2 linked regions of the Lacibacter sediminis genome follow. The protein of the gene in region 2 binds, or shares a complex with, the protein of the main gene of each other region. Links are inferred from orthologs where the notes say so. Each region holds a gene or a part of one and is shown on either strand. Other genes may lie near its edges.

The links.
Region 1: the proteins of pheS (region 2) and pheT are in contact, whole or in part, in a crystal structure (PDB 6P24), measured with the Escherichia coli proteins. The link is inferred for Lacibacter sediminis from one-to-one orthologs.

Annotation. Positions count from the first base shown.
Region 1 is NZ_CP060007.1:4,031,244-4,044,502, reverse strand. What follows is about bases 226-3,287. They hold pheT (phenylalanine--tRNA ligase subunit beta), read right to left. Parts: upstream 2,938-3,287; coding sequence 514-2,937; downstream 226-513. Other genes in these bases: H4075_RS17165 (hypothetical protein), read right to left, coding at 226-490. Also shown: H4075_RS17170 (hypothetical protein), read left to right, coding at 1-200; more of H4075_RS17165, read right to left, coding at 203-225; dnaB (replicative DNA helicase), read left to right, coding at 3,544-5,142; H4075_RS17150 (RsmE family RNA methyltransferase), read left to right, coding at 5,208-5,927; H4075_RS17145 (hypothetical protein), read left to right, coding at 6,041-6,202; H4075_RS17140 (ribonuclease H-like YkuK family protein), read right to left, coding at 6,330-6,803; H4075_RS17135 (CoA-binding protein), read right to left, coding at 6,960-7,322; H4075_RS17130 (TIGR01777 family oxidoreductase), read right to left, coding at 7,357-8,340; H4075_RS17125 (hypothetical protein), read right to left, coding at 8,348-8,785; H4075_RS17120 (hypothetical protein), read right to left, coding at 8,807-9,160; H4075_RS17115 (GbsR/MarR family transcriptional regulator), read right to left, coding at 9,249-9,755; H4075_RS17110 (NAD(P)/FAD-dependent oxidoreductase), read right to left, coding at 9,811-10,947; H4075_RS17105 (methyltransferase domain-containing protein), read right to left, coding at 10,940-11,683; H4075_RS17100 (type III polyketide synthase), read right to left, coding at 11,676-12,764; H4075_RS17095 (UbiA family prenyltransferase), read right to left, coding at 12,757-13,259.
Region 2 is NZ_CP060007.1:4,889,636-4,906,605, reverse strand. What follows is about bases 10,534-13,491. They hold pheS (phenylalanine--tRNA ligase subunit alpha), read right to left. Parts: upstream 12,550-13,491; coding sequence 11,518-12,549; downstream 10,534-11,517. Other genes in these bases: H4075_RS20740 (arginase family protein), read left to right, coding at 12,732-13,491; H4075_RS20750 (3-hydroxyacyl-CoA dehydrogenase family protein), read right to left, coding at 10,534-11,273. Outside these bases: H4075_RS20790 (LacI family DNA-binding transcriptional regulator), read left to right, coding at 1-35; H4075_RS20785 (MFS transporter), read left to right, coding at 99-1,364; alpha,alpha-trehalase TreF, read left to right, coding at 1,367-2,869; H4075_RS20775 (alpha-amylase family glycosyl hydrolase), read right to left, coding at 2,982-4,925; H4075_RS20770 (carbohydrate kinase family protein), read right to left, coding at 4,930-5,880; H4075_RS20765 (glycoside hydrolase family 13 protein), read right to left, coding at 5,884-7,638; H4075_RS20760 (MFS transporter), read right to left, coding at 7,658-9,145; H4075_RS20755 (NAD-dependent epimerase/dehydratase family protein), read right to left, coding at 9,318-10,349; more of H4075_RS20750, read right to left, coding at 10,431-10,533; more of H4075_RS20740, read left to right, coding at 13,492-13,868; H4075_RS20735 (hypothetical protein), read right to left, coding at 13,940-14,389; H4075_RS20730 (potassium channel family protein), read right to left, coding at 14,393-15,388; H4075_RS20725 (D-alanyl-D-alanine carboxypeptidase/D-alanyl-D-alanine-endopeptidase), read left to right, coding at 15,460-16,794; H4075_RS20720 (PKD domain-containing protein), read left to right, coding at 16,936-16,970.

The sequences.
Region 1 (13,259 bases), 850 kb from region 2 along the record:
TTTCTTCGCCGGATAAGCATGCCGTAAGAGCAGTATTGAAAGATGAGAGTGGATATGTATGCCGTCGTTTAGAATCAGAAGTATCTGCTCACCATTCACTTATCTGGAGCGGATTGAATGACTTGCCGTATGGCGTTTACACCATTGAATTAAAACAAGGTGATGACGAAATGAAAATGCGCATCATTAAACGTGTGTAATTCTATTCCGTAAGCAAAGCAATACATCGATCGATCTCCTTAATAAACAGATTGAGCTTTTTTTCAAGTTCTTTCTTCTCTTTGTCATCCAGTTGTTGCTGCGATGCTTTTAGGATCGCATTCTGCATTTCCAATACTTCTGTCTCCTGTTTTCTATCGAACTGTTTTTCTTTTAAATTGCTCAACTCATCTTTCAGCTTTTTATTCTCCTTTTCCAGCTGCTGATGCCTTTTAATGAGCAACTGCATTTTTTGCTGGAGAGATTGAATATGTTGATCAATAGCTGTCACAATGAATTGTTTGCTGAAAGATATTATTTTCTGATCTCTGCCGACAATTGTTTTTCCAATGCCTGGATAAGCGTATCCATCATCTTCTCCGTTTCTTTGTCCACTAATGTTTTTTCATCGTCTTGGAAGATAAAGTTGAGCGCCATCGATTTTTTATCTGCACCTATCTTTTCACTTTCAAACACATCGAATAATGAAACAGCTTTCAAGCGAGCCACTTTTGCATTGTTGATCGTTTTTTCCACTTCAGCATAACTGATGCCTTTTTCAATTACAATGGCCAGGTCACGCTCAACCGCCGGGAAACGTGGAATTTCTTTGTACTCCAGTTTTGCTTTTGCAGCAAGCTGTGTTAAGATGTTCCAGTTAATATCGGCGAAATAAACCGGTTGTTTGATATCGAACTGTTTTAATTGTGCAGCATCAACAATGCCAATTTTTGCAATTACTTGCTTTTTCACTTTGTAGTTGATCAAACCACTGAACCCTTTTTCTGCTTCTGCAATTTCAGTTTCAGCAGTTAAGCCTGCGTATTGGAGAATACTGTTGACCACCGATTTCAGAAAATACACATCCGTTGCTGAAGCTTTTTGTTTCCATGATGCTTCGGTACTACCGGTTGTGTAGATCGCTAAATGATCTGTTTCAAAATATTTACCAACGTCTGAAGTGGTATATGTTTTTCCAAATTCAAACAGGCGCAGATTGTTATTCCTGCGGTTGAGATTAAAGGAAACGCATTGCAATCCTGTTTCCAGCATTGACGGACGCATCACATTCAATTCAGCACTCAGGTTGTTCAACATCTTTACAGTTGTTGACAATACTTCTTCACTGTACCATGCACTGTTGGCAATAGAGTTGGTGAAGATTTCATTGAAACCCTGGCCGGCAAGTATATTGCTGATCTTTTCTTTATATGCGAAACTTGTTTGATCTGCTTCGGTTGACGGAGAAATAGTGATGCTTGTTGGTATCTCTACGTTATCCAATCCATCAATACGCATTACTTCTTCTGCAAGATCAGCAGGCAGTTCCATATCAGGTTTGCTGAAAGGAGCAGCTACCCATATTTCATCAATTGATTCTTTGATCAATTCAAAATTGAGTGATTCAAATATTTTCTTTACCGTATCCGGGTGATAATTTTTACCACTGATCTTTTTCAGGTAATGAAACTTGAGAGCGATCTGTGTTTTTTGTTTGGGTGTTGGATAAACATCCACCACATCGCTTGCAATTTCACCGCCACCTAATTCTTTGATCAATAAAGCAGCACGTTTTAATACGTTCACTGCGTTGCTAATATCAACGCCTTTTTCAAAACGTGTAGCAGCATCAGTGCGCAGGTTATGACGGAAAGATGTTTTACGTGTTGTAATTGGGTTGAACCATGCACTTTCTAAAAAGATATTCTTCGTGCTTTCTTTCACACCACTTTTTGTGCCACCGAACACACCGGCAATACACATGGGTTCTTCTGCATTGCAGATCATCAAGTCTTCAACACTCAGCTTGCGCTCTTTTTCATCGAGTGTAAGAAACGGAGTTCCTTCAGGAAGATTTTTTACGATCACTTCTTTACCCGTGATAGCATCTGCATCAAATGCATGCAATGGCTGACCGGTTTCATGCAGAATGTAATTCGTGATGTCGACTATATTATTAATAGGACGGACACCAATTGCTTTTAATCGTTGTTTCAACCAGGTTGGGCTTTCTTTCACCGTTATATTACTGATGCTTACACCTGCATAACGCTGACATGCATCTTTGTTCTCAACTTTTACAGTGATTGGTAACGATTTATTATCAACTTTAAATCCGTTGCTGAACGGCGTTTTAAGCGTGTATTGTTTTTTATCATGAAAGTTGAGATAAGCAATTACATCTCTTGCCACACCCATATGGCTCATGGCATCCATGTGGTTGGGTGTTAAACCAATTTCAATAATCCAATCGGTGTATAATTGAAAATAATCCGATGCCAAACTTCCCACTCTTGCATCTTCTATCAGGATCATGATGCCTGCATGACTTGCACCTAAACCAATTTCATCTTCGGCACAGATCATTCCCTGGCTTTCAACGCCACGGATCTTTGCTTTTTTCATGGTCATTGGTTCGCCGGTCAACGGGTAAATGGTTGTACCAACTGTTGCCACCACCACTTTTTGACCAACAGCAACATTCGGTGCACCACAAACGATTTGCAAAGGTTCTGCAGAACCAACATTCACTGTGGTAAGCGAAAGTTTATCAGCATCGGGATGTTTTTCGCAAGTGAGCACTTCACCAATCACGAGGCCTTTCAGCCCACCTTTCACTTCTTCATATGCTTCCATACTTTCCACTTCTAAACCAATGGAAGTAAGGATGCGGCTCAAACGCTCGGGTTCTACTGCTACGGGCAAATATTCATGGAGCCATTTATAACTGATCGTCATACTTAATCAACTTTTATTCAGAAAGCTGCAAAGATAATTGATTGAAGGCTTGAGGAGTAAACGAGTTTTGGGCGAAATCAAGCATCAAAAAATCATATCCCGAACCATTTTTCTGCAATGAAGAATCACGCAAAATCAATAGCTAAAAAAGGTAACAGTCAGGCGCAAGTGCAGACCGGCGTTATAATCAGTTTTTAGCGTTCCTTAATGATACCAAAAGCAAGCGGGTAAAGGTTTTCAGGTAAAGCAAAAGGAGGAAAAACCGTAAAAATCCATATTGTAATCCGCATCAGTCTGCCAAAAAAAAGCAGTAAAATCTTTCTGCACAGCGGGTGTGCAAATACATTAGGTTTGGGCGAAAAAATATTTTAAATTGAGGATAACAGGCTTGATTTATGTGAATGAATGAGCAAAAGCGGTGGATAACCGTGAATTTAATGTGAATTGCAGTTGAAGAAATTAAGGCGAGGATTTGTTTTTGCTTGTATCATTTTCTCATTTACATTCGTCGCCCTTGTTCCGGTAACAATTGCTTAACATGAAAATTGGGTAAACGATTGTGAAAGAAAAGAACCCAAATTCAACCATTGTATTTCCTGTTTAACTATGGATCTTACTAATCTCAATAAAGACCGCAAAACAAAGCGGAAGGCGCCGCTTGACCTCACCACCATGGTATATGGCAAAGTTCCGCCGCAGGCGAAGGAACTTGAAGAAGCTGTACTTGGTGCCGTAATGCTCGAAAAAAGTGCTTTCGATGCTATCAGCGAAATCTTACGTCCGGAATGTTTTTATGTAGATGCACACCAACGCATCTTCCGTGCTATGCAGGGGCTTACTGCTAAGAGTTCGCCCATTGATCTGCTTACAGTGGTGGAAGAATTAAAAATGCGTGAAGAACTGGAAATGGTTGGCGGTGCTTACTATGTAACCCGATTAACCAATACCGTTGTTTCTACTGCCAACATTGAAGCGCATGCACGTATCATTCTGCAGAAATTTTTGCAGCGTGAATTGATCCGCATCAGTGGCGAAACCATTGGTGATGCATACGAAGAAAGTACCGACGTATTCGATTTGCTGGATGATGCAGAAAGCAAACTGTTTGAAATAACCAATAACTATCTCCGTAAAAACTTTGATTCGTTTGATAATGTGTTGATCAAAACCATTCAGCGGATTGAAGACATGCGGAATAAGCAGGAAGACATTACCGGTGTACCAACCGGTTTTGCTACCATGGATAAAGTGATCTACGGTTGGCAACCATCGGATCTGGTGATCCTCGCTGCACGACCTGCCGTGGGTAAAACAGCGTTTGCGTTGAACCTCCTTCGGAATGCTGCATTGAGTGCAAGTAAACCAACACCTGTTGCTTTCTTCTCACTTGAGATGGGTGCTGCACAGTTGGTGCAACGTATTCTTTCTGCCGAAAGTGAGATCATGCTGGAAAAAATTTCCCGTGGTAAACTGGAAGATCATGAAGTGCAGCAGTTGTACAAAAAAGGTATTGAACGTTTAGCGAAAGCGCCCATCTTTATTGATGACAGTGCTGCTCTGAATATTTTTGAATTACGTGCCAAAGCCCGCCGACTTGTAAACAAACATGGCGTAGGTTTAATCATTATCGATTACTTGCAGTTGATGAGTGGAAGTGCCGGTAATAAAAATACCAACCGTGAACAGGAGATCAGTACTATTTCAAGGGGCTTGAAACAACTCGCCAAGGAATTGAACATTCCCATCATTGCACTTTCGCAGTTGAGTCGTGAAGTAGAGAAACGTAAAGATGGTAACAAGATGCCACAGTTGAGTGATCTCCGTGAATCGGGTGCCATTGAACAGGATGCCGATATGGTGATGTTCCTGTATCGTCCCGAGTACTATGATATTACATCGAACGAATTTGGTGAAAGCAATCGTGGTGAAACACATATTCGTATTGCGAAGCACAGGAACGGTTCGTTGGAAACGATCAAGCTGAGAGCTTTACTTCATATCCAGAAATTTGTGGAAGATGATTTTGGTGATAATATGGGAGGTGGCGGATTTGGTGGTTCACAGGGGCCATTACCTGGCGGACCAGGTATGATGCCCGGTGGCGGAAACTGGAAACCGGTACCAAGTGATGATGGTCCGAAAGTATTTGTTCAGAAAGGCAGTAAAATGAATGATATGAACTTCGATGAGGAAACGCCGTTTTAGATTTCTGATTTCGGATGTATGATTTTAGATTTGTCCCGCTTGCTTAAAGCGGGACAAATTTTTTTATGGCTCTACCATTTTTTTATATTGAAACTTTTGATGCAACTCAGCAACTCATTACGTTGAATGAAGAAACTTCCAAACACGTAGTGCAGGTATTGCGTATGCAGGTGGGTGAGCAATTGAATTTAACAGATGGGAAAGGAAGTATGCTCACTGCTGCAATCAGCGATGCACATAAGAAACATTGCGTGGTGCAGGTAAAGGCTGTAAGCTATCAGCCACAAGCTGCTCGCAAAATAACTATCGCAGTTTCTTTGGTTAAGAATGCAAGTCGGTTTGAATGGTTTTTGGAAAAGGCAACAGAGATCGGTGTTACAGAAATTATTCCGTTGCTGTGCGAACGCACGGAACGACAACATTTCCGTTATGATCGTATGAAAGGAATAGTAGTAAGTGCAATGTTACAAAGCCAGCAAAGATGGTTGTCTCTTTTGCATGAGCCAATGAAATTTGAAAATGCACTTCGCCTGACGCCCTCGTCTGACGGAATACTGAAACTGATCGCTCATTGCGAAGAAACAGAAAGGAATTCATTGAATAAAATCCTGAGCGAAGCCGAAGGGTCAAATTGTATAATACTGATCGGTCCTGAAGGTGATTTCACCAATGAGGAAATTAATCTGGCAATTGCTGCAGAATTTAAACCGGTTATGTTAGGTGAAACGAGATTAAGAACCGAAACTGCAGGAGTAGTTGCTGCTGCATTATTATGTATTGCCTAATAGCAGAAAACGCAAAACTCAAGTGTTGCTTTTTAAATAGAATAGGCCGACCTTACAATTGATTAATTTATCTCTGCCGCAAAATTTTTCTTTCATTTCTAAAACATGAGAATATGAAAAGGGATATTTTATCTGTTGGCGGTATTGTGTTTATTTCACTTTCACTTTTATTCTTGGCGTATCTGTTTGTTAGTTCTCTAACAAAACAATTCTTCAATCAGGATTCTGATTATGCGGACACATGGATGGCAACACCAACAGCATTCAGCAAGTAGGTTTTACTGTTTTCTTATTATATGCGATTGGATATTTCAAGCTTAGAGAGGTAATTAACAGCTAAGGTTGGAGAGACGAAGACCTAACCGTGGTTCACACAGTTGAAAGATGAACCTGTGCAAAAGATCAGTTCACAATTTTATTGGCACAGCTGCTGCTGGCGAAAGCTTCAGGTTTGGCTTTAAAGGCAAAGCCCATACCAAGGATATAACCCATTGCTTCACGCAATGCTTCATTGCTTTTGAAGTGAGGGTTGGTGTTGATGTCGGCATGTACTTCCATATCCACATCATACTCTGTAAAGAGGTCGCAAAGCTCATAAGCAATTTCAATACTCTTTGCAACTTCAACAAGCATACGTTCTTTAATGGAATACTTCTGTCTTGTTTTTTCGTTGTGAATGAACATGAAGCCGCCATGACCTTCACGTAGAAAAACAATGACCGTTGCAAACTCTGTTTCCATTCCTTTTACCTGGCTGTCGGTACCAACACAAACTTTCAGGCGAAAGCCTTTGCCGGTTTCTCTTATAATGGCGGCACGTACCTCTTCCTTGATCGGAATGCGGATATGCTCGCCATTGAATTTTCTCCATTTCATAAAAAAGGGTTTCCCTAATTTACGAAATTCTTTCCGGCTGCTGCAAGATTGTTGAGTTATGTGTTTATTAACAGCTGGGGATAACCGAAGAAGAAAACAGACAATGTATAATAGGCAACTGGTAAGTGGTACCGCAATCGTCAATCTACAATCCGCTTAATATTGCCCGGTACTTAATAACACCAATGTACAGGCTTCCATTGGCTGAATATTATTTTGAAGCGCAAGTTGTTTCAGCTCTTCATTTTCAGCACCCGGGTTAAAGATGATGCGTTTTGGTTTGAGCGAAAGAATATAATCGTAATATTCTTTTTGATGAAGAGGATTGAGGTAGAGCGTAACAGTATCGAGCTCTTCAACAGGTTGCTTTGTTGTTTCAATTGTTACATCATCAACAGTTCCTGTATGCTTACCAATACCAACTACTTCGTGGCCTTTATTGCGAAGACGTTGTATGGCAAGATAGCTGTACCGTGAACTGTTATCAGAGGCGCCGAGTACAAGTGTTTTTTTGCTCATGTTGTAAAGTTACATCAATTGAAGCGCTGCAGTTTTACCAAAGCTTGTATTGTTTTTTAGGAGTAGATGCAATTACCTGTTCCAATGCATCCTTCAGGTGTGGATACTTAAATACAAATCCAGCTTGCAGCATTTTTGTTGGAACAACCCATCTGCTTTTAAGCACTAATTCAGTTTCTGTTCCAATGATGAATGCTCCCAACTTCAGCATCCATTCAAAAGCGGGAAGACCGATTTTTGTATTGGTTACTTTTCTAAGTGTTTCCATGAAGTGCTCATTGCTCACAGGATTGGGTGATGAACAATTATAGGTTCCTTCCAGCTCATTATGTTCGTACAAGTATTCAATCATTCTGCAAGTGTCTTCAATATGCACCCAGCTATACATTTGTTTACCGTTGCCTTGTTTGCCTCCCAATCCGAATTTTAGTAGATTGAAATAGGGAATCATTACTCCACCTGACCCAAGTGTAATTGCCATTCGCAATGCGGCCTTCCTTGTGAATGGAGTTCTTTCTTCATAAAATGTTTCTTCCCACTGCTTACATACACGAACAGAAAAGTCATCTTTGATTTCGCCTGTTAATTCATCCTGCGGTTTGTCTTCGGCATGTCTATAAATAGTTGCAGACGAGGCATTGATCCAAAGCTTTGGAGGCTGTACAAGTTTATGAATCGCTTCGCCAATTATTTTTGTTGCATTGACACGGCTGTCAATAATTTCCTGTTTGTTTTTTGCTGTGTACCGGCAGTTCACAGATTTACCTGCCATGTTCACAATCATATCTGCTCCATCTAATTCTTTGTGCCATGGTCCAATCGTCTTTCCATCCCACTGAATGAAAGTAGTTTTTGAAAGCTCAGTACTTGTAAGACTGGTATATTGATTTCTGTTATTACTGCTGTTGGGCAATTGTCTTGTTAAAATAACAATCGTATTATCTTTCCCAAAGTACCTGATCATTTCTTCCCCAATAAAGCCGGAACCACCTGCAATAATTATCTTTTTGTTTGTCATTTTGTACTTAGTTTAAATAATATATAATATTAAAAACAAACAACCAGATAAACACAACTGCAAAGGTGATGAACAATGTATTCATCAATACTTCTCCAATTTTAAAAATGAGCTTATTTGGAATTTCATACATAGGGTAGTACGCAAATTGTGTAATGACTTTACCCGTCCAGTAAGCAGCAATTAACCCGGTTACTGCAACAGCAAGCGGACTGCCATTCTTTAACTCATCAGCCAGTAAGAAGGAGATCAAACCAAAGGAAAAGTTTAAACCTTGTATGTAGCGACCATATGTTTTTGCGATTTCCTGGTTAAGCGGTTTTAGCTTTTTGATATCGTTGTACCAATCGAAAACTTTGTGTCGCACATAAGGATAAACCATGGCTGTAAAAATTTGTCCGGCTGCGCCAATGTAAATGAGCCAGTTGGGGATTGTGTAGTTCATAACAATTTATTTAGTGATGAATTATTTCAAATGCACAAACTCTTTCAATTGCAAAGCCCTTAATTCTCTCCAGCAGATCCATGTGTATACAATTGCCATGAAAGGGGCGGCATATAATAATATCCATAAGCCAATACCAAGTGGAGTAAGCAGCAGCAGAATAACAACCAACCAGTGATAATACAAACGAAGGCTATTGGTATTTGTAAACCAATGTGCCAAAGCATGGACGATCATACCGGTTACGTGTAGGGCTCCAACAACATAGTAGGCAGTGAAGAGTAGTCCGCCCTCATGTGTAATAAGCCAGCTGATAAAAAATGCCAAGATCAGTAATACACTACTGTAAAATTCGAATTGCTTAAACAGTTTCATGTTTCATGTATTTTATAATTTCAGAAAAAAATGAAAATAGTGTGTTTTAAAAAAGCCGAACGAATCGGCTGTATTGATCTTTGATCAACTATTTAAAGAGCTTCAATGCTGTACTGATGAACCAATTCTCATCACTCTTCACAACAACATCGAGCATACTATCGGCATGTGCACCAAATTTTTTAATACCGCTGATAGTATCAAGAAATGTTTTTACTTCCTTGTCTTTTTTATCGCCATCCACTTTACTTAACTGATCCATCAGTTTCATCATTGGATCCAATTCACGTTTCTTGCGTTCTTTAATGATCTGGCGTGCTACTTTCCAGATATCTTTTTCAGCTGTGAAATATTCTTTGCGTTCACCTTGGATCAGCACACGATCCACCAAACCCCAATCGATCAGGTCACGGATGTTCATGTTCACATTCCCCCGGCTGATATTCAACTGGGCCATCACATCGTCCTGTGTTAAAGGGTCAGGACTGATCATCAGCAACGCATGAACTTGTGCCATGGTGCGGTTAATACCCCAATGTGTACCCATGGCGCCCCAGGTGCTGATGAACTGTTGTTTGGCTTCCGATAATTTCATGGCCCTAAGTTAGCAAACAATTCCGAATTTTCAGTAATTACTGAAAATTAATTTTTTAATAGGATCGGCCGTGTGTGAGACGTATCAACGGTTTGGCTAGGAAGGGCAGCGTTTTGACTGAATTGATGAAGAGATTGGTGATGCTTGGCTTGCCAAAGAGCCCTTGAATCAGGCGGCCGGTTTTTAAACGTTTGGCAAACTGCTGTTGCCAGTTGCGGCTGTAGCATTCTTCCATTTGCTGCCGTGTGATTTGCTGTTGCAGAAACGCATGCACCTGTTCAAACGCCAGTTTACTTCCGTGCATGGCCATGCTCATACCGTTGCCACAAAGTGGCGTGATCATGCCACCTGCATCGCCAATCATCAACACGTGATGTTCTACTTGTTGCTTTTGATCAAAGCTGATCTGTGAAATGGTAACAGGAGTCTTGTATAGAAATTCAGCTTCAGCAAATATTTTTTTGAGCTGTGGGTTTTTGCAGAGGATGTTTTTCTCCATCTGTTCAATATTGTTATTGCTTTTTTGCAAATTAACAGCAGTGGTTAAATAACAAAGACAAAATTTTCCATCTTCAATTTGTGAAATACCACAGTATCCATTTTTGAAATTGTGCAACGCAATTACATCAGCCGGCCGATTGATGTTGATATGATATTTAACGCCGATATAGTTGTTGAGTTTATTTGGTTTTTGCTGTACAAAATTTCGATTCCATTTAACATCAAGATTACATCGTTTGCCGAAACAACCTGCTGCAACTGTTGCAGTAAACTCACCGGCAGTTGAATGAATAATGAATGTATTGTCGTGAAAAATTACATCGTTCACTTTTGTTTCTTCCAGTAAATGAACATGGTGTTGCCGGGCAATGGTGGCCAGCATTTCATCCAGTTTATAACGACTGATGCCAAAACCACCAAGCGGCAATTCATGTTGAAAGATATTTCCCTCAGGCGACGATACTTCCAGTTGTTTGATGATCGGTAAATGGAGTTGTGATAACGGAATTCCTAACCATTCAAGATAGTTCCAGCTTTCCATACTGATGTATTCGCCGCAAACCTTGTGATAGGGATATGTTTCTTTTTCAAACAACACAACTTTATAACCTTGCTTTGCTGATTGAATGGCTAGAGCCAATCCGGCAAGGCCGCCACCAATGATTGCAATATCGTAATGCTTGTCAGTCATGTTTATAAATCAATAACCAACGAAAAGCCCACATCCATTTTAATTGATGGTTGTTGATAGATGGTCGATCACAAAGTTGAATAAGTTCTTCCCGTTTAAATCCTCTTGCAACACTCAATGGTGCATCGTTTTTTACAAGATATGATTTTGAAAAAAGGTTGGTCAACAGTTTGATGGAATAATAAGCAAGCACATGCCTGTGTAGATCATTCACAAAAAAACCAAGTGTTGAATTGTTCTTCATCCACATGAATTGAAATTGTAATTCATCCTCACTAAAATGATGACAGAACAACGAAGAAAAAATAATATCGGGTTTTTGCGTGAATGCTGCTGTGGAATAATCTGAGCAGATAAATTCAATGCCTTCATTTTCTCTTCTTGAATGTGCATAGGCAATGCAATGTGGGTTGATATCAATACCGATCAGTTTTATATTGATGTTTTTCTTTTTACAGTATTGTTGGATGGCTCTCAGATTATCGCCACCACCACAGCCAATTTCACAAATTTGAAGTGTTTGCGGGTGAGCCACCCCATCCTTCGACAAGCTCAGGACTGGCGGGTGACTGAGTCTGCTAATGAAATGTTGAAAGCCTTTGATAGTGATCTGGTGTCCACCTAGCCAAGTATTGATCACATCCAGTTCCTGCATATTCTGTTTGATGTCATCAAACAGAATATCATCGCCATCGAGTAGTTCTTTTTGATATGATCGTTTCGTGAGATCAGGCATGTGTTGAAGCTACAAAAGTTTCCATTGTTAAGCCAGGGCCAAAGGCGGCACCAAAAATGGATTCATCCTTACTGCTGTTTTGCATCAATTCTTTCAGCACAAATAGAATAGTAGGAGAAGACATGTTGCCATAATCACGCAACACATCATAACAAGCCTGAAGTTTTCCTTCCGGTAGTTGAAGCGATTTATGAATAGTATCTACAATGCGCCTTCCTCCGGGATGAATACACCAGTTACTGATATCGTTTTGTTGCAGATCTGCATGTTGCAATGCTCTCTGCACCAACGGTTCAAAATCTTCTTTAATGAGATCAGGAATATATCCGCTCAACGTCATTAAGAAGCCAGTGGATGAGAGTTCCCATGCCATGTCCCGTTTGCCTTTAGGCACAATTTCGCTGTAAAAACTTTTCAGGTGCAGTCCTTTTGCAGTTACATCATCATGCATCACCAATGCTGCAGCACTACCATCTCCAAATAAAAGCGTGGAAGCAATACTATCCGGACTAGCATCTTTTTGGAAATGCAGTGTGCATAATTCAGTACACACAACCATCACTTTTGCAGCACGATCGGTTTTGCAAATCATATCAGCCAGCTTTAATCCGTGAATGGCTGCATAGCAACCCATGAAGTTGATGGAAGTGCGAAAGATATTTTTTGGAAGATCCATCAGCTCCATCACCATCAGATCAAGACCCGGCGCACTCATGCCTGTGCAACTGACTGTTATAAGATGCGTGATTTGCTGACTGTTTATCTTTCCTGCAATACATTGCCTGATCGCATCAACAGATAACGGTGCCGCATAACGGTTGTACCAACGCATGCGATGTTCTAAATCCGGAAATGGTTCAAGATTTTCGCTGTGCGGATAAAACTTCCATTCAGGTAATTTGTGACTGTAATCGGGAACAACAGAGTAACGTGTATCAATTCCACTTTGGCTGTACAGAAATTTCAGCTTCCTGTTTTCAACAGCATCTAAGGCATACACTTCCTGCATGAACTGCAGGATATCTTTCTGCGCATGTTTAAATGCCGGAACGGCTGTGCCAATGGAAACCAGTTTACTCAAATTGATTCATGATTAAGATCGTTATAAATGCTGCGTTGGTGCATATACTTGCCAAAACGTTCATTTGCATCGTATGTTTAAAATCTGCAAAACTTTCGTCCTTCCACACTTTCACTGCCCACCATAAGAAATAAACGAGAATGGGGAGGAAAAAGATGGCCAGGATGAAAAATTCTTTTATCATCAGTGATGAAAAGAAGGTATAACCAACAAACATCATGGCAACAGAGTAAACAACGGCGCAGAATACAAAGGTTTTGCGATAGCCCAGCAGGTAACTGATGGTTGTCACTCCATCTTCTTTATCCTGCTTATGCTGATAAATTTGTGTAAGCGGATAAAACCCGCCGATCAGCAAGCTTGCTGCAATCATACCTGCAATAGGCATGCCTGTTTTAAGCATCACTGATGATCCATGATAAACCATCCAGAAAACCAAACCACCTTGCAGCGTAATTACTGTGAGATAACCAATAATTGGATACTGTTTCAGCC
Region 2 (16,970 bases):
TTGAATCAATACTTGTAAAAGGCGGTTCTTTATAATGAAAATGCTTTGGTAAGTGATCGGTAACGGGTATATTTAAATACACGTTTTATTTACTTGCCATGACCAACCTTCGCATTAAGATCTCGCTGTTCCTTAATTATTTTGTTTTTGCCATTCTGCTTAACAGTGTGGGCACTGTTATATTGCAGGTGCAGGCAAACTTTGATGTTTCAAAAGGCTCGGCCAGTGTGCTTGAAGCATTTAAAGATCTCAGCATTGCCATCACTTCTTTTTTAATTGCTTCTTATGTAAACAAGATCGGGTATAAAAAAACAATGCTTATTTCATTGGGGTTGATTGCCGTGATGTGTTTGATCATTCCTTCAGTAAGTAGTTTTATTATGACGAAGATGTTATTTGCTGCTGCCGGTATTGGATTTGCATTGATCAAGGTAAGTGTGTTTGCCACCATTGGCTTGGTCACCAAATCAAAGAATGAGCATCTCAGCTTTATGAATTTTCTCGAATCATTTTTTATGGTTGGCGTGTTAACAGGTTATTTCCTGTTTGCATCCATGGTTGATAACAATGATCCCAAATCAACCACCTGGTTCAATACGTATTATATTCTGGGAGGGCTGGCTGTTGTTGCATTTTTATTGTTATTCACTACAAAGCTTGATGAATCGAGTATTAAAGAAGCAGAGCAATCAAAGTCAGCATCTGATGATTTTGTAGAAATGCTGAAGCTTATTTTCTTACCACTTGTACTTGTGTTTATCTTCAGTGCATTCTTTTATGTGTTGATCGAACAAAGTATTATGAGCTGGTTGCCTACATTCAACAAAGATGTTTTACAACTTTCCACAAGCTTGAGTATACAAATGGCAAGTATCTTATCGGCCTCCATCGCATTGGGCCGGTTTCTTGCAGGATTGATATTACGAAAAGCAGATTGGCTGATTGTATTGGTTGTTTGTTTGCTGGCTGCAGGTACATTGGTTTTACTTGCTGTTCCATTAACAAAAAATATTACCGGCATAACGGTGAATAGCCTGGCCGATGTTCCATTGGTAGCATTTATTTTCCCGTTGATTGGTTTGTTCCTTGCGCCAATTTATCCTGCCATCAACTCTGTTATCTTAAGTAATCTTCCTGCGCACCGACATGGATCAATGAGTGGATTAATTGTTGTGTTCTCTGCATTAGGCGGTTCCACAGGGTCCATCATTACAGGAAATATTTTTGAAGCATATGGCGGACAAACTGCCTTTTATTTTTCATTGGTACCTATATGTATTTTGATCGTACTGCTGATTGTGTTTAAACGGTTGCAACCAAAAACAGCAGCAGTAGTTGATATTAAAGTGAAAGGAGGGCATTGATCGTGAAAGAGAAAGAAATTTTTGAATTGAGTCCTTTGTTTGAAGATGTGCAAATGCAACAGGTGTTTGAAGATGGTAAGACATTTGTCGATTGCACGGCTAAACAATCAACTGAACTTATTCTTGCGCAATACAACGAAGAAAAACTTAACCCGGGATTCGACCTGCGTTCATTTGTGCTGGAACATTTTGAACTGCCGCATGTCTTTGCCGCCGATTACCATACCGATACACAGGAAAGTGTAGCAGAACATATTCATGCGTTGTGGCAGGTGCTCACTCGTGAACCTGATACTGTGAAACGTGGTTCATTGATACCATTACCAAATCCATACATTGTTCCGGGCGGTCGTTTTGGCGAAGTATATTACTGGGACAGTTATTTCACCATGCTTGGTTTAAAAGAATCGGGTATGGTTGAAATGATCGAAAACATGGTGAACAATTTCACGCATCTGATTGATACCATCGGTTTTATTCCCAATGGTAACCGCACTTATTATCTTGGTCGTTCGCAACCACCTTTTTATGCGTTGATGGTGGAGTTAATGATGGAGATTAAAGGCGAAGCTGCTCTTACTGATTATCTTCCTGCCTTAGAAAAAGAATATCAGTTCTGGATGCTGGGTGCCGATGATATTGCTGCCGAACATCGTTTTGAAAAACATCTGGTGCTGATGGAAGAAGGCGAACTGATGAATCGTTATTGTGATGCATACCATACAGCAAGACCGGAATCGTATCGTGAAGATGTGGAACTGATGCATGCCGCCAAACAACCTACAGAAGCATTGTATGCACATTTACGTGCCGGTGCAGAATCTGGCTGGGATTACAGTTGCAGATGGTTTAAAGATGACAATGATTTTGCGACAATCCACACAACCGAGATCGTACCTGTAGATCTTAACTGTTTACTGTTTCATTTAGAAGAAACTATTGCCAAAGCTTACAAGTTAAAAGGCGATGAGAAGACTGCTCAGAAATATCTTGACTTAGCAGCACAAAGAAAACAGGCAATTCATCATTACTGCTGGAATGAATCGCAACAGTTCTTTACTGATTATGACAGTGTGAGCCATTCGCAGAAGCAGATCAAAACATTGGCAGGAGTTACTCCCTTGTTTTTTAGAATGGCTACACAGGAACAAGCCGATGTAGTGGCAGCAATACTTGAAAGAGAATTTTTAAAAGACGGCGGATTAACAACTACATTGAAAACAACCGGTCAGCAGTGGGATGCACCGAATGGCTGGGCACCTTTGCAATGGATGAGTGTGATTGGATTGGAAAATTATGGTCATACTGAACTTGCCGCAACAGTTGCCAAACGCTGGATACAACTTAACACCGATGTCTATCAACGCACCGGTAAATTGATGGAGAAATACAATGTGGTTGATACGCATTTAGAAGCCGGCGGTGGGGAGTATGCAGGTCAGGATGGTTTTGGCTGGACGAATGGGGTTTTGTTGGCTTTAATGAAGAAGTATGATAACAGTTAGTAATACGATTCAATTAATGAAGCAGCTTTATACAATCAACGTATCGTCATCCCGACGAAGGAGGGATCTCTAAACATTCATACTACACTATTTAATCAGGAAAGCTTAATGATCAACCTTCCAGCAACGCAAATCCATAAGGCGGCAGCACCAAAAATTCATGATCCTGCCCCACTTCATAAATTTTCCCACTCCAATGATCAACCAGTGATGTTGGAGGGTTTCCTTTCTCTTTAAATGCATACCAGGTTAAATAGGCTGCTGCATTGCTGAAGTTAAATACACAGAACAAGCGTTGCTCATCTGTTTGCCGGATGTAACCTGCTACATGAACATTATGTGGCGTCAGCCAGATGAGATTACTGCGGTCTGCTACAACAGACAATTGACCTCTTATTGATAGTAACTTTTTTGTTGCGCTGAAAACAATTTCTTCAACTGTTCCTTTCTGTTCAGCTTTTTTATTTTTAGTCCAGTCAATGACCGGCCGATGCATCCATCGGTTATCATAACTCTTTCCTTCATCCTGCAAATAAGAATAGTCATTTGTATAGCCAACTTCATCGCCATAGAATAACATCGGCACACCACCAAGAAAGAAACTGTGCGCCTGCATCATCACTATTTTCTGGATAGAAAGATCGATCGCTGCCTGGTCCTTCGCATTCAACGCTTTCTCTAATCCGCATAAGGAAGCTAATGATCCGCTGATGCGTGCATCACCTGTTTTTGGATTACTCGAAAACAAAGCACCAACTGCAGGTGAACCTTCGTGAACTCCTGAGTAATATTCTTTCAGGTATTTTCGATGTGCATAGGAATTATAGCCTGCCTGCTCGATCATATTATCATCATAACCCAAACCAATATCATCATGGCAACGGGTGTAAGTGATCCAGGATGTGCCATAAGGTTTTTGCAGAAGTTCGTGCTGTGCAGCCAGCATTACTTTGGTATCACCTGTTGCCAGCATATCCCACTGCAATGCCATATGCGTAGCATTGTAGGCAAAATCACACTCACGTGCCGTATAGTTATCAGTACCAAAATATTTCATGATCTCTTTTGGTGCAACGATGGCTTCACCCAACAATGCCATACCCGGCGATGCTACCTGCACACATTGTTTAATTAAACGTAACAAGGTATGTGCCTGCGGTAAATTCTGACAGGTAGTGCCCAATTGTTTCCAGATAAATGCAGGGGCATCAATTCGCAAAATATCTACACCAAGATTTGCATAAAAGAAAATGTTATCAAGCATTTCAATAAACACAACAGGATTTGTGTAATTCAGATCCCATTGGTAATTGTGAAACACTGTCATCACCCATTTATTGCATTCTTCTATGTAAGTAAAACTGCCGGGTGAACTTTCAGGAAAGATCTCCGGCATTGTTTTATCATATTGATCAGGCAAACTCCTGTCCTGGTAGAAATAAAAATAATCCTGGTATTTTTTTTCGCCTGCTTTTGCTTTCAATGCCCATTCATGTTTATGTGAAGTATGATTGAGCACAATATCGATCATCAGGTACATGTTGCGTTTACGCATTTCTTCCTGTAAGTTCAGGAGATCTTCAAGTGAACCAAAGCGCTCATCTACTTTTCTGAAATTGGAAACAGCATAACCGCCGTCACTTTCATTGGCCGGACTTTCAAATACGGGCATCAGGTGAAGAAAGTTAACGCCGAGATTTTCGAAATAATCAAGTTTTGTCTCAAGCGTTTTAATGTTGCCGCAAAAACGGTCGACATACAAACTCATGCCGTTGATCTTATTACTGAGGAACCAATGTTCCTGTTCCAGCTTTTGTATATCACGTTGCTTTAAAACTTCCGGTCGTTGTTTATATGCTTTGATGATCGTTGTGATCAACTCATCAAACAATGTTTCAGTTGCCGGATAATGCTCATACAGTTGCAGGTATAATTCAAAGATGGCGGAAGTGTCTGCAAGAAACCTTGTATAAAACGGATTGTCTTTTCCTCCCACATCTATCTGATGTTCTTTGAGCAGCGCATTGATATGTTCATGAACTCCGAACGTGTACATAACCTTAATTGAAAATATCGTTACTTAAATGTTTAAATGCTTCCATAGCGCCGAGATACTCACAGGTGCGTGCACCCGCTTTATTAGCATTGCTGATGATGGTTTTCCAATCATCTGCCGTAAGCATATTGATCTGTTGTAAACTGTAATTCCGAAGTTGATATAACACTGCACCTGTAAATGCATCGCCTGCACCTGTTGTATCAACAGGCTGAACAGCGATACTTGGAATGATCACTGTTTGATTGCGTATACCCAGCATGGTGCCATCTTTGCCAAGTGTAATAGCAAACACAGCAGTTGTATTTTCGAGAAAGTAAGCAGCAGATTCTTCCACCGTTTGTTTTCGTGATAACATGATTGCTTCTTCATCGCTCACTTTAAAGAAATGACAATGCCGTAAGAAATGCCAGGACTGAAGAATGAATGATTCTGTATTATCTCTGAATAATAAATGCCGGTAGTTGGGATCAAAACTTACAAAACAACCTTGCTGTAAAGAACGGGATAGCAGATTGAGGTAAGCCATGTGTAGCGGACCTTGCAAAAAACCAGTTGCTGATCCGAAATGCACAATGGAATAATCAGCAAGATCGATCTTCTCTACATCATCTTCACTCAACTGACCATCGGCACCACGATTGAAATAAAAATCACGTTCGCCATTGTGCATGAGTGATACAAATGCAAATGTGGTAAAGCTGTTTGCATCCTGCAACATGTGATTCGTACTTACTCCAAACTCTTTCATGACCTGTATCAAGTGATCACCGAACGGATCGGCTCCAACTTTTGCTGAAAGATCAACCTCACCGCCCAATGCAGCAATAGCTGCAGCTACATTCGTAGGTGCGCCGCCGGGTTTTTTCAGGAAATGCTCTCCCTGTGATAAAGACGAACCTTTATCGGTACAGATCATATCAATTAACGCTTCACCTATGCAAAGAATTTTCATTTCTTATAATTTAAATATGACCGCTTCATAAGGCCGCAGTTTATCTGCAACTGGAGCTGTTGTATAATTATTGATCAGTACTTCAGCTTTCCTTACATCAATTCCGGTTTTTACACTCACCTCTTTATTTCTGAAATTGAGTAACACTAAAAATTTCTTTCCTTTCAATTCTCTTGTAAAAGCAAATACATCGGGATTGTCAGCATCAACCAATGTAAATGCTCCGTAAATAAGTGTTTCATTATCTTTCCGCAGCTTGATCATCTTACGGAAATAATTCAGACAACTGTTTGCATCTTTTTCTGCAGCAGCAACATTCACTGTGTTGTAGTTGGGATTTATTTTCAGCCACGGCATGCCTGTTGTAAAACCAGCTCCCGTTGTTGTATCCCATTGCATGGGTGTGCGTCCGTTATCACGTGAAGAAATTTTCATGCCTTCAAGAAACCGTTTCATGTCGCCGCTTTTTGCTTTTACCTGCGCATAGTTGGTGTGCAGTTCCACATCATTGTAATCTTCTACTTTGTCGAACTTGATATTACTCATGCCGATCTCATCACCAAAATAATAATAAGGAGTTGTACGCATACTCAGGATAAACGTGGTGAGCATTTTCGATGATAACTCTCTGAACTCAGGTGCATCGTTTCCCCAACGTGTAACCATGCGTGGCTGATCGTGATTGCCGAGATACATGGTACCCCATCCTTTTTCTGTAAATGCACTATCCCATTTTTTGTAGATGCCTTTCCATTTCACAAGATCCCATCCATTGGGGTCAGGCATTTTGTATTCATTGGGTAAGTAACCAAAATCAATTGCTTCAAAGTTGTACGCCATGTTCAGTTCGTTACGGTCTTCATCAACAAACAGTTTTACACGTGGCACATCGCCCATTGCTTCTGCAACGGTAACAAGTTTATAAGGAGTTAATACTTCCTTATTCATTTCCTGGATGTACTCATGCAAATGCGGACCGCTTGCATAATACAATGTCCAGTTACCATTGTATTCTGCAGGAAGTGCGGGCCAGGTGGTATCTTTTGATATGAAAGCAAATGCATCCATACGAAAGCCATCCACACCCTTCTTCGCCCAATACTTCATCATGGTATAGATCTCTTGACGTAACGCAGGATTTTCCCAATTGAGATCGGGTTGAAAATCGCCAAAGTAATGCAGGTAGTAGGAGTTGGTGGGTTTGTTGAACTCCCAGCCATAACCTTTCTCATCGAAGATGCTGAAACGGTAAGGCGGTTCACCTTTTTCCGCAGGCCACCAGTGAAAATAATGATAGTATGGACTGCTGCGTGATTTGCTTGCTTCTTTAAACCATTTATGTTCGTTGCTGCAATGGTTGAGCACAAGATCCATCATCACTTTAATGCCACGATCATGAAAACCTTTCAACAGTACATCAAAATCATTCATCGTACCAAACTGCTTCATGATGTTTTGATAATCGCTGATATCATAACCATTGTCTTTATTAGGCGATTCATAAACGGGATTTAACCACACCGCATCAATACCGAGTGATTTAATATAATCCAGTTTAGAGATGATGCCTTTGAGATCACCGATACCGTCACCATCACTGTCTTTAAAACTGCGGGGATAAATTTGATAAACAACAGCTTCTTTCCACCATGTACGTTTGGTGCTGAGATCAGTTGATTGCTCTTCTTTTGTTTCTTCATTCGTACACGATAAAGAAAGTAGGCAGATCAAAACAATATAGAAACCGGCTCTCTTCATATACATGTTTTAATGTTCATTAATGACCGCCACCGCCCATCAATACAACATCATCTGTTGGCTTATCTGATTTTATAAATAACGTAAGCAATGCTGCAATCACAAGAAATACACCTGCGAATGCAACAGCATTACCCGGATCGTTATTCAGAAAATTCTTTAGTATGTAACCAAACGTGGTTGTTTGAATAAACATCGGAATTACGATCATCATATTGATAACACCCATATACACACCATAACGCTCCTTTGGGATTTTACTTACCACAATGAGATAAGGAATACCCATCATACTTGCCCAGCCAATACCAAACCCGGTGATCGCAGGAAACAGCAAATATTTATTTTCAATAAAAGGGAAGAATAACAAACCAACACCTGCCAGTATTAAACATCCAAAATGCACCAGCTTAGGCGAATATTTTTTTGCGAAGTACACCAGGCCGAATGCACATAAGAACGTAACAATATTATACCAACCATTTACGAGACCTGTCCAGCCAACTGCTTTTTCATACAACTCAGGATTCTGTTCAGGGGTGGTATTCCAAACCGATAAGGCAATGCTCTTGGATGAGTTTTGCCAATAACAAAACAACGCATACCACTGAAATAGATACACCAATGCCAGTTGCCACATAACTTTCGGCATTTGCGTAATGGCATCTACAATTTCAATATTCTGCGCAAAGAGAATTTTCAATGTTGGATGTTCTTCTGCATATTTCAATACACGCCGCAGCAAACCTTTTACAAATAACGAAGGAATGAGTAGGAAGGCAATGATGATGTAAGCAATTACTGTCGTGATGATCGAAAGAAAAAATTGAATAGCAGGATGCGGCATGCCTTTGTTCTTTTCATTGAGTGTATTCAACTCTTCTTCACTTGGTGGGATTTCTGGTGTAGTGCGTATGCTCCACCAGATAGAACCAATGGAGCAAATCGCACCAAGAAAAAAAGATGCAAATACCCAGGTAGGAAGCTTGCCTGTTTTACCAATAAAGATCAACGGAAAAATGAATAGTGAAACATTTGCTAACGTTTGACCGAACCCTGTAAAAAAGCTTTGTGCCTGGAAACCGGTTGGTTGTTGTGATGCATCTAGTTTATCAGCAATAAATGCACGATAAGGTTCCATGGCTGTGTTATTGCCGGCATCAAGTATCCAGAGCAAACCGGCTGCCATCCACAACGCACTGCTGAACGGAAATAAAAACAACGCCACACTGCAGATCATGGCACCAATAAAAAAATAAGGGGTACGTCGGCCAAAACGTGGACTCCATGTTTTATCGCTCAAGGCACCAATAATGGGTTGAATAATTAAACCGGTGAGTGGTCCCGCTAAATTAAGCCAGGGAATTTCGTCGGGCTTGGCGCCCAGGAAATCGTAAATGGGATTCACTGCACTTTGCTGCAAACCAAAACTGTACTGAATGCCGAAGAAACCAACATTCATATTAATGATCTGCCAAAAACTTAAATGGGGCTTGGAAATAGACATGTGCAGCTAGTTGGTTTTGAAAATAGTTGGTTTAAATCAGGCACACAACTGCACGTGGCAGCAATCATGATGAAGATAAACCAAGTTTTTTATGCCTCTATACTGCAAACGGTTGATGTGAGGAAATCGTGGAGCCCCATTAGCAGCTAAAAGCCCTGAAGACGGTTAATGATTACAAACGATAAAATTCTTTTAACCAATTACAGGTACGCTTCACCGTTTCATCAATAGGTGTGAAGCTGAAACCGGGTAGCATCTGTTTCACTTTTGATGCATCGTAAAAAGTTTTCACCTGTGCTGTGCTGGCCGTTTCCCGTGTGAGCAAAGGTTCTTTATTGCTGACCATGGCTTTAAGTGCTTCCAGGCGCCAAACGAGATCACCCATCCAGGGTTTTGCTAAACGTTGTGGTGCACGAACACCAAATCCATCTGCAATTTTGGTGAATAGTTCACGAAAGCTTAAATGTTCGGCACTTAACAAGAAACGTTCAGCAGAAATATCGCTGTTCATTAAACGGATCATCACCGCAGCTACATCTTTTGCATCAACAAAGCCGGTACCACCTTCGCTGTACCAGGGAAACTGGTCATACATTTTTTTGAAAATAGCAACCGAACCGTTTTCCCAATTCGATTCGCCGAGTATCACCGATGGATTAACGATGGCGGCATTCAAACCTTCGCCGATGCCACGCCATACTTCCATCTCCGATAAATATTTTGTTTTGCCGTAGTGTGAGTTATTCGTCTCTTCGGTCCATTCTGTTTTTTCGTTGATGAGTTCACCTTGGCGCAAACGACCGACAGCTGCAACCGAACTTACATGAATGAACTTGTCAATATTATTCTCCAGCGCCATGTTTACCATATTGGCCGTGCCTTCAATATTGATCTTGTACATCTGCTCTCTTCGGCTGCTGTGGTACGATACAACTGCGGCACTGTGGTACACCTGTTTGCAGTCTTGCATAATATCGCTGAGCAGATTTACATCGAGTACATCACCTTTGATCCATTCGATCTGTTGTTTTTCTTCTTCACTTAACAACAACGGCATCGACGTACGGTACAATGCTTTAACAGGTCCCTGCTTTTCCTGCAACAACTGTTTCAATAAAGCCGAGCCAACTAAACCTGCGCCGCCGGTAACGAAGATGCCCCCAACCCCTGAAGGGGAGTTATTATGATCCGAATGATTATCCATTTAATGATTGTTCAACAGTTCAATATTAGCACAAATGAAGAAGATTGTTATTACATTCCCCCTTTAGGGGGTTAGGGGGCTTCAATATTTATAGTAGCCTTCCCCGGTTTTGCGACCGAGCTTATTTGATTCTACTTTTTCTTTTTGTATTGATGATGGTTTTAAACGTTCGGGTTGACCGAGTTGCTCGTATACACTGCAGCTAACAGCATAGTTAATGTCGTTGCCGATAAGATCCATGAGTTTGAACGGGCCCATTTTAAAACCACTTGCTTCCATCAATGCATCAACGGTTGCAAAATCAGCAACGCCTTCTTCCACTAATCGAAATGCCTCGATGTAATAAGGCCGTGCAACACGGTTCACAATAAAGCCGGGCGAATCTTTACAGATCACCGGTACTTTATTCATCTGTTTTGTTAATGCAACCAGCTGTTCAATTACTTCTTCCTTGGTTTGTTCTCCATGCACAACTTCTACCAACTTCATGATAGTTGCAGGATTAAAAAAATGCAGGCCGGCCACCCGTTGTGGTTTGTTGATTGATTTTTGTAACAACGAAATAGAAAGGGATGATGTGTTGCTGGCGAAAATGGTATCACCATGATTGATCTCTGCAAGTTGATTGAACAAGGCAATTTTCGCTTCCGGTTTTTCAACGATGGCTTCAATGATCACATCAGCAATACAACCATTGATGTCGTTGATGAATTGAAGATTACCGCTGATGCTCCTCCGCTGTTCCTCCGTTATTTTTTGTTTCTGTACTAATGATTCCAGATTGTTATTGATGGAGGCTTCTGCTTTTTGTAGCACTTCTGTGTTCAAATCGAACAGCAAGGTATAAATACCGCTTTGCGCAGAAGCCTGTGCAATACCACTGCCCATTGTTCCTGCACCGCAAACGCAAATTGTCTGAACCATTGTCTGAACCGGGATTTGTTGGATGATTAGGATTGATGGGATATTATCTAAACTGAAATTAAAAGCACACTTGTGTTATTGTAAGAAATTGCATTTTCTCATTCATCCCACAAATCTCACACATCACAGTTCAGACAATTGCTGCATAGAATTGCTAAACGTACAAGTGAGTGACACAACCAAAGCTAAATAGTAGTGCAAGCGTTTGTAACCTAAAACTTACAACTCAGAACTTAGAACTGTTTTACACCGCTCCCGTAAACTGTTTCAAAAACCGCACATCATTTTCACTAAACAGGCGAATATCTTTAATACCATATTTCAGCAATGCAGGACGTTCGATGCCCATACCAAATGCAAAGCCTGAATATTTGTTACTGTCGATGCCGCAGTTCTCCAACACTTTTGGATGCACCATGCCGCAACCAAGAATTTCTAACCAACCTGTTTTCTTACACACGCTGCAACCTTCGCCGTTACACAACAAACAACTGATGTCCATTTCGGCACTCGGCTCGGTGAACGGGAAGTAAGAAGGACGGAAACGGACTTTTACATCTTTACCAAACATTTCCTGCACAAAGAAGTAGAGCGTTTGTTTGAGATCGGCAAAGCTCACTTTTTCATCCACATACAAACCTTCGATCTGGTGAAAGAAGCAATGACTTCTTGCACTGATGGTTTCGTTACGATACACACGACCCGGTGTAATAATGCGGATGGGCAATTTGCCTTTCTGCATTTCATGGATCTGCACATTGCTGGTGTGTGTGCGAAGAAGCCATGCAGGATCGGTGCTGATATAAAATGTATCCTGCATATCACGGGCAGGATGATTTTCCGGTAAGTTCAGTGCAGTGAAGTTGTGGAAATCGTCATCGATCTCCGGTCCTTCAGCAACAGAAAAACCTAACCGCTGGAAAATATTCACCATGCGGTTGCGCATAAGGCTGATGGGGTGACGGCTGCCGATGGGCATTGCATCGCCGGGCAATGTGAGATCAACTTTTGCAGCGGTATCATCTGTGCCGATACCGGTCAGTGCTTTCCATTCTTCGTATTTCGCTTCAGCAAACTGCTTGAATTCGTTCATGCTCTGACCAAAAGCTTTCTTCTGTTCGTTGGCCACATTTTTCATTTCGCCCATGAGCGATTTCACCAACCCTTTGGTGCCAAGAAATTTAATGCGGTACTCTTCCAGCGCCTTGGCGCTGTCGATCTGCAAGGTTTCAATTTCTTTCTTAAATGTTTCAATCTGTTGTAACACCTGTTCCATGGCGCAAAGATAAGGTCTGAACCATGATTTGGGAGGATTTGGATGATTTACGGGATGGATAAAGCAGGATAAATTTTACTTGACATCTTGCCGCTTTTCCTTCTTGTGCCTTGAACCTTGTCTTTTGGTTTTTGGATTTTCTTGTACCTTCTTTCTTATGTTTGCCACCGAAACGAAAACACATGAGTGATTCACAGATGATTGAAGATTTTTTGCAGCCGGTTGATCTATCGGCAGTGTTAGGCGATGAAGAACTGAATGAGGCGCAACTGGGCCGGCACATCCAAACCTATGCATTCCTGTTTCCGGACCTTACCGACATTGACCTGGTGATCCTGGGTATTACCGATGAAAGAGGAACAGGTAATGGCATTTCGCTGGGCGAAGCACCAACGGCTATCCGCAAAAATTTATACCGGTTATACAACTGGCACCCCGATGTGAAGATTGCTGATATCGGTAATGTGATGGCGGGCTCCGCATTAAAAGATACGTATGCTGCAGCCAAAGCGGTGATCAAAGAATTGGTGGATGCAAAGAAAACAGTGTTGATCCTTGGCGGCAGTCATGATCTTACGCTTGCTCAGTATGGTGCCTATGTACAACGGAAGCAAATTATTGAAGCAAGTTGTGTGGACGCATTTATCAATTTGAGTAATGATACACCTATCCGCAGTGAAAACTTTTTGATGGAGATGCTCACGGGTGAACCGAATTTTATTCGTCATTACAATCACATGGCCTTCCAGAGTTATTATGTGCACCCAACCATTCTGCAAACAATGGATCGGCTTCGTTTCGATTGTTTCCGTGTAGGTGTGGTGAAAGATGTGTTGGAAGAAATGGAACCGGTGATCCGCAGCAGTGATATGCTTAGTATTGATATAGCAGCCATGGCCAATGCGTATGCACCCGCAAACCGAACTTCACCAAACGGATTGAACGGACAGGATATTTGTACACTCACCCGCTATGCAGGTTTAAGTGACCAATTAAGTACACTCGGTATTTATGGTTACAATGCAAAGCTGGATGTGGATGAATTAACAGCGATCCAGATTGCACAAATGATCTGGTATTTTATTGATGGGCTGAGCAAAGGAAAAACAGAAGCATCGCTGGAAGAACGTCACCAGTTTAGTGAATACCATACTACCATTAATGATGCGGATGTGCTGTTCCTGCGCAGTCATAAGACCGGCCGGTGGTGGATGCAGATGCCGAATAATAAATTCATTGCCTGCAGTGCTACCGATTATCAGCTGGCGATCCATAGCGAAATACCGGAACGTTGGTTGAGGGCACAGGAAAGAGATTGATATGTTTGCTCACAGATTGCACGGATTTTCTTATTGGCTTATCCGTGTTTATCTGCGAAATCTGTGAGCCACTATTCTACAGAAAGAATTTCGTAAGATGTATTGTTGAATTGAAATTCCTCACCAGCTTTCTTCATCAGCATTAATTTTCCCAGCGGCGCTTCAGGTGAAACAGCGAAAACAGTTTCATCTTTTACTTTCAGTTTGCCTAAACCAAGACTGATATAAAAGAAGCCTTTGTTGGTATGCACAAGACTGCCACGCACAATCATTTCCGTTTGCAGATGCGGATCAAGTTTTTCGAGCACAGCTTTTTGTTGAAGTACTTCTTTTAATTGACGGCTGTTATTTTCCTGTTCTATCTGCAGCATGGCTAATGCTGTTTCATGCTTGTCGCCTGCAGTGCGTTTGGTTTCGTTGCCGGCACTATCAGATAAGTCGTGCAGGTTTTTTTGCAGTACATTGATCTTTTGCTGCACTAATGCAACACAGGTTTGATATGTTTTTTCTTTCAGCGTCATTTCCTATACCAATTCTTTCGCTTTACGAATCTGGTATTCACTACCCATGATAATAAGTCGTTCGCCTTCTGCAATGCTGTGAGATGGGCCGGGATTGAGAATGTAATTGCCCTTACTTTTTATACCCAAAATTGTGCAGCCGGAGTTTTTCCAGAGATTGAGCTCGCCCAGCTGAATGGAATTGTTGGCAATTATCTCTTCAATTTTAAACTCTGTTGTATTTCGTGTGCTCATTAAGGAAAGCAGCTCGGCCACATCGGGGATGAGTACCATTGTTGCCATATGTGCACCACCGATTTTATCGGGCATGATCACATTGTTTGCACCTGCAACACGAAGCTTGTTAACACTGCTGTCGTGCGATGCACGACTGATGATAACTATATTCGGATTCAACTGTCGTGCAGTAAGTACCATAAAAAGATTATCTGCATCAACCGGCATCGTAGCAATAATAGCACGGGCACGCTTTATGCCTGCATGAAGCAATGACTCATCCGTTGTTGCATCTCCTTTTACGAAATGTTTTACTTCAAATGGAAGTGATTCAGGTAAGTCTATTTTCTCTTCCAGTACCACGAAGGGGATGTGGTTGTCGTGCAGGATGTGTGCACATTGTGTGCCGTTGCGGCCAAAGCCACATACAATAACATGATTGTTGAGCTGATGAATGGCGTTATCCATTTTCAAATGTTTGTATTGTCGGATGAATTCCCCGTCGAGCAGGTAACGGGTGAGGTAGGTAACAAAAAAAGTAAACGCACCGATATTGATGATAATAATGACACTGGTGAAAATGCGACCGGCATCAGATAACGGCTGTACTTCTAGGTAACCCACAGTGCCTACTGTAATGACGGTCATGTAAAATGCATCGAGTAAGTCATACGATTCAATGATCATATAACCTGCCGTGCCAATGAACAATAACACAACAAATAAGCTGATGGGCACAAGTAATCCCTTAAAGTATTTTAACAGCCGGAGGAAGTACATCATTAAATTTACAGGAAGCAATCACTTCGTATAGCAAAGAAAAGGAAACTTGTATATTTAGAATAAAAACAAGCATGATGTTGGTCAGTAAAACGCTGGGTAAATTGATACTGGGTTCGGTGCTATTGCTTTCCTGTGCATCGCAAAAGCAGGCAACGGTTGCAAAACTGCAACAGCAACTGATTCATGATTCGGCTTTAACCAATGCGTTTGTAGGTATTGCTGTTTATGATACAGAGAGCAGTAAATATCTGCATCAGTACAACAGCAATAAATATTTTGTGCCGGCGAGCAATACCAAACTGCCCACCTTGTATGCGGGCATGAAATATCTCGGAACACAATTGCCCGGATTGCAATACAAAGAAGAGAACGATACATTATACATTCAGCCAACAGGTGATCCTACACTGCTGCATGTTGATTATAAAACCCAACCCGTTGTTGATTTTTTAAAGAAGCAAACAAAGCCGATCGTCATCAATAACAGTAACTGGAAAGCCGAAGCACTTGGTTATGGCTGGGCATGGGATGATTACCTGGGTTATTACATGACAGAGCGTAGTCCGCTGCCGGTATATGGCAACTACATTAAATGGATCCAGCAACGGAATGTAGAAGAACGGGATGGAAAGATGGATACTTCCGGCATTGTATTTACAGACCCTGAAGTAAACTGGGATGTACAGTTTAAAACAGGCAAGACCACTGCGTTTGATGTAACACGACCACGCACCGAAAATAAATACACGATCACAGAAGGCAAGGAATTAAAAAAAGAACTGGAAGTGCCATTTGTAACGAATGGATTAGAAGCAGCATTGGAATTATTGAAAGATACCCTTCATCAAACCATTACAGCAGAGGGGTTCAAAATTTCAAATCCTGAAATTGTTTATTCGCAGTCGGTTGATTCCATGTTCAAACCACTCATGTACCGCAGCGATAATTTCTTTGCGGAGCAAACGCTGATGATGGTGAGCAATCAGCTCTTTGGTGAAATGGATGAACAAAAGCTCATTGCTCATTTGCTGAAGAATGATTTGAATGGATTTCCGCAAAAACCAAAATGGGTAGATGGAAGCGGCTTGAGCAGATACAATTTATTTACACCGGAAGATTTTGTGTGGTTATTAATGAAGATGAAAGATGAGTTTGGTTTGGATCGATTGAAAACCATTTTACCAACCGGCAATACCGGAACACTCCGTAATTATTACGTTAATGAAACAGGATTGATCTTCGCCAAAACAGGATCACTTACAGGTCATTTAGCGTTGAGTGGTTTTCTTTTTACAGAAAAAAATAACCTGCTGGTATTCTCAGTGATCGTAAACAATCATAACACTTCGGCTGCCTCTGTGCGAAGAGCGGTTGAGAAGTTCATTAAAGGACTAAGAATTGACTAAGCAAAGCTTGTTTGTTTTTATTAACCTGGAATTTATTTTCGGTCGGTTAAACCTTTCCCGGATCAATCCGTCACAGCAGTACGATTGTTCACCCCGATCCGCCTGCTTCCCCCCAAAAAAGCGGACCCAAAACGTTGTATTATGAAAAAGGTAATCTACTCTTTCATTGCCTTACT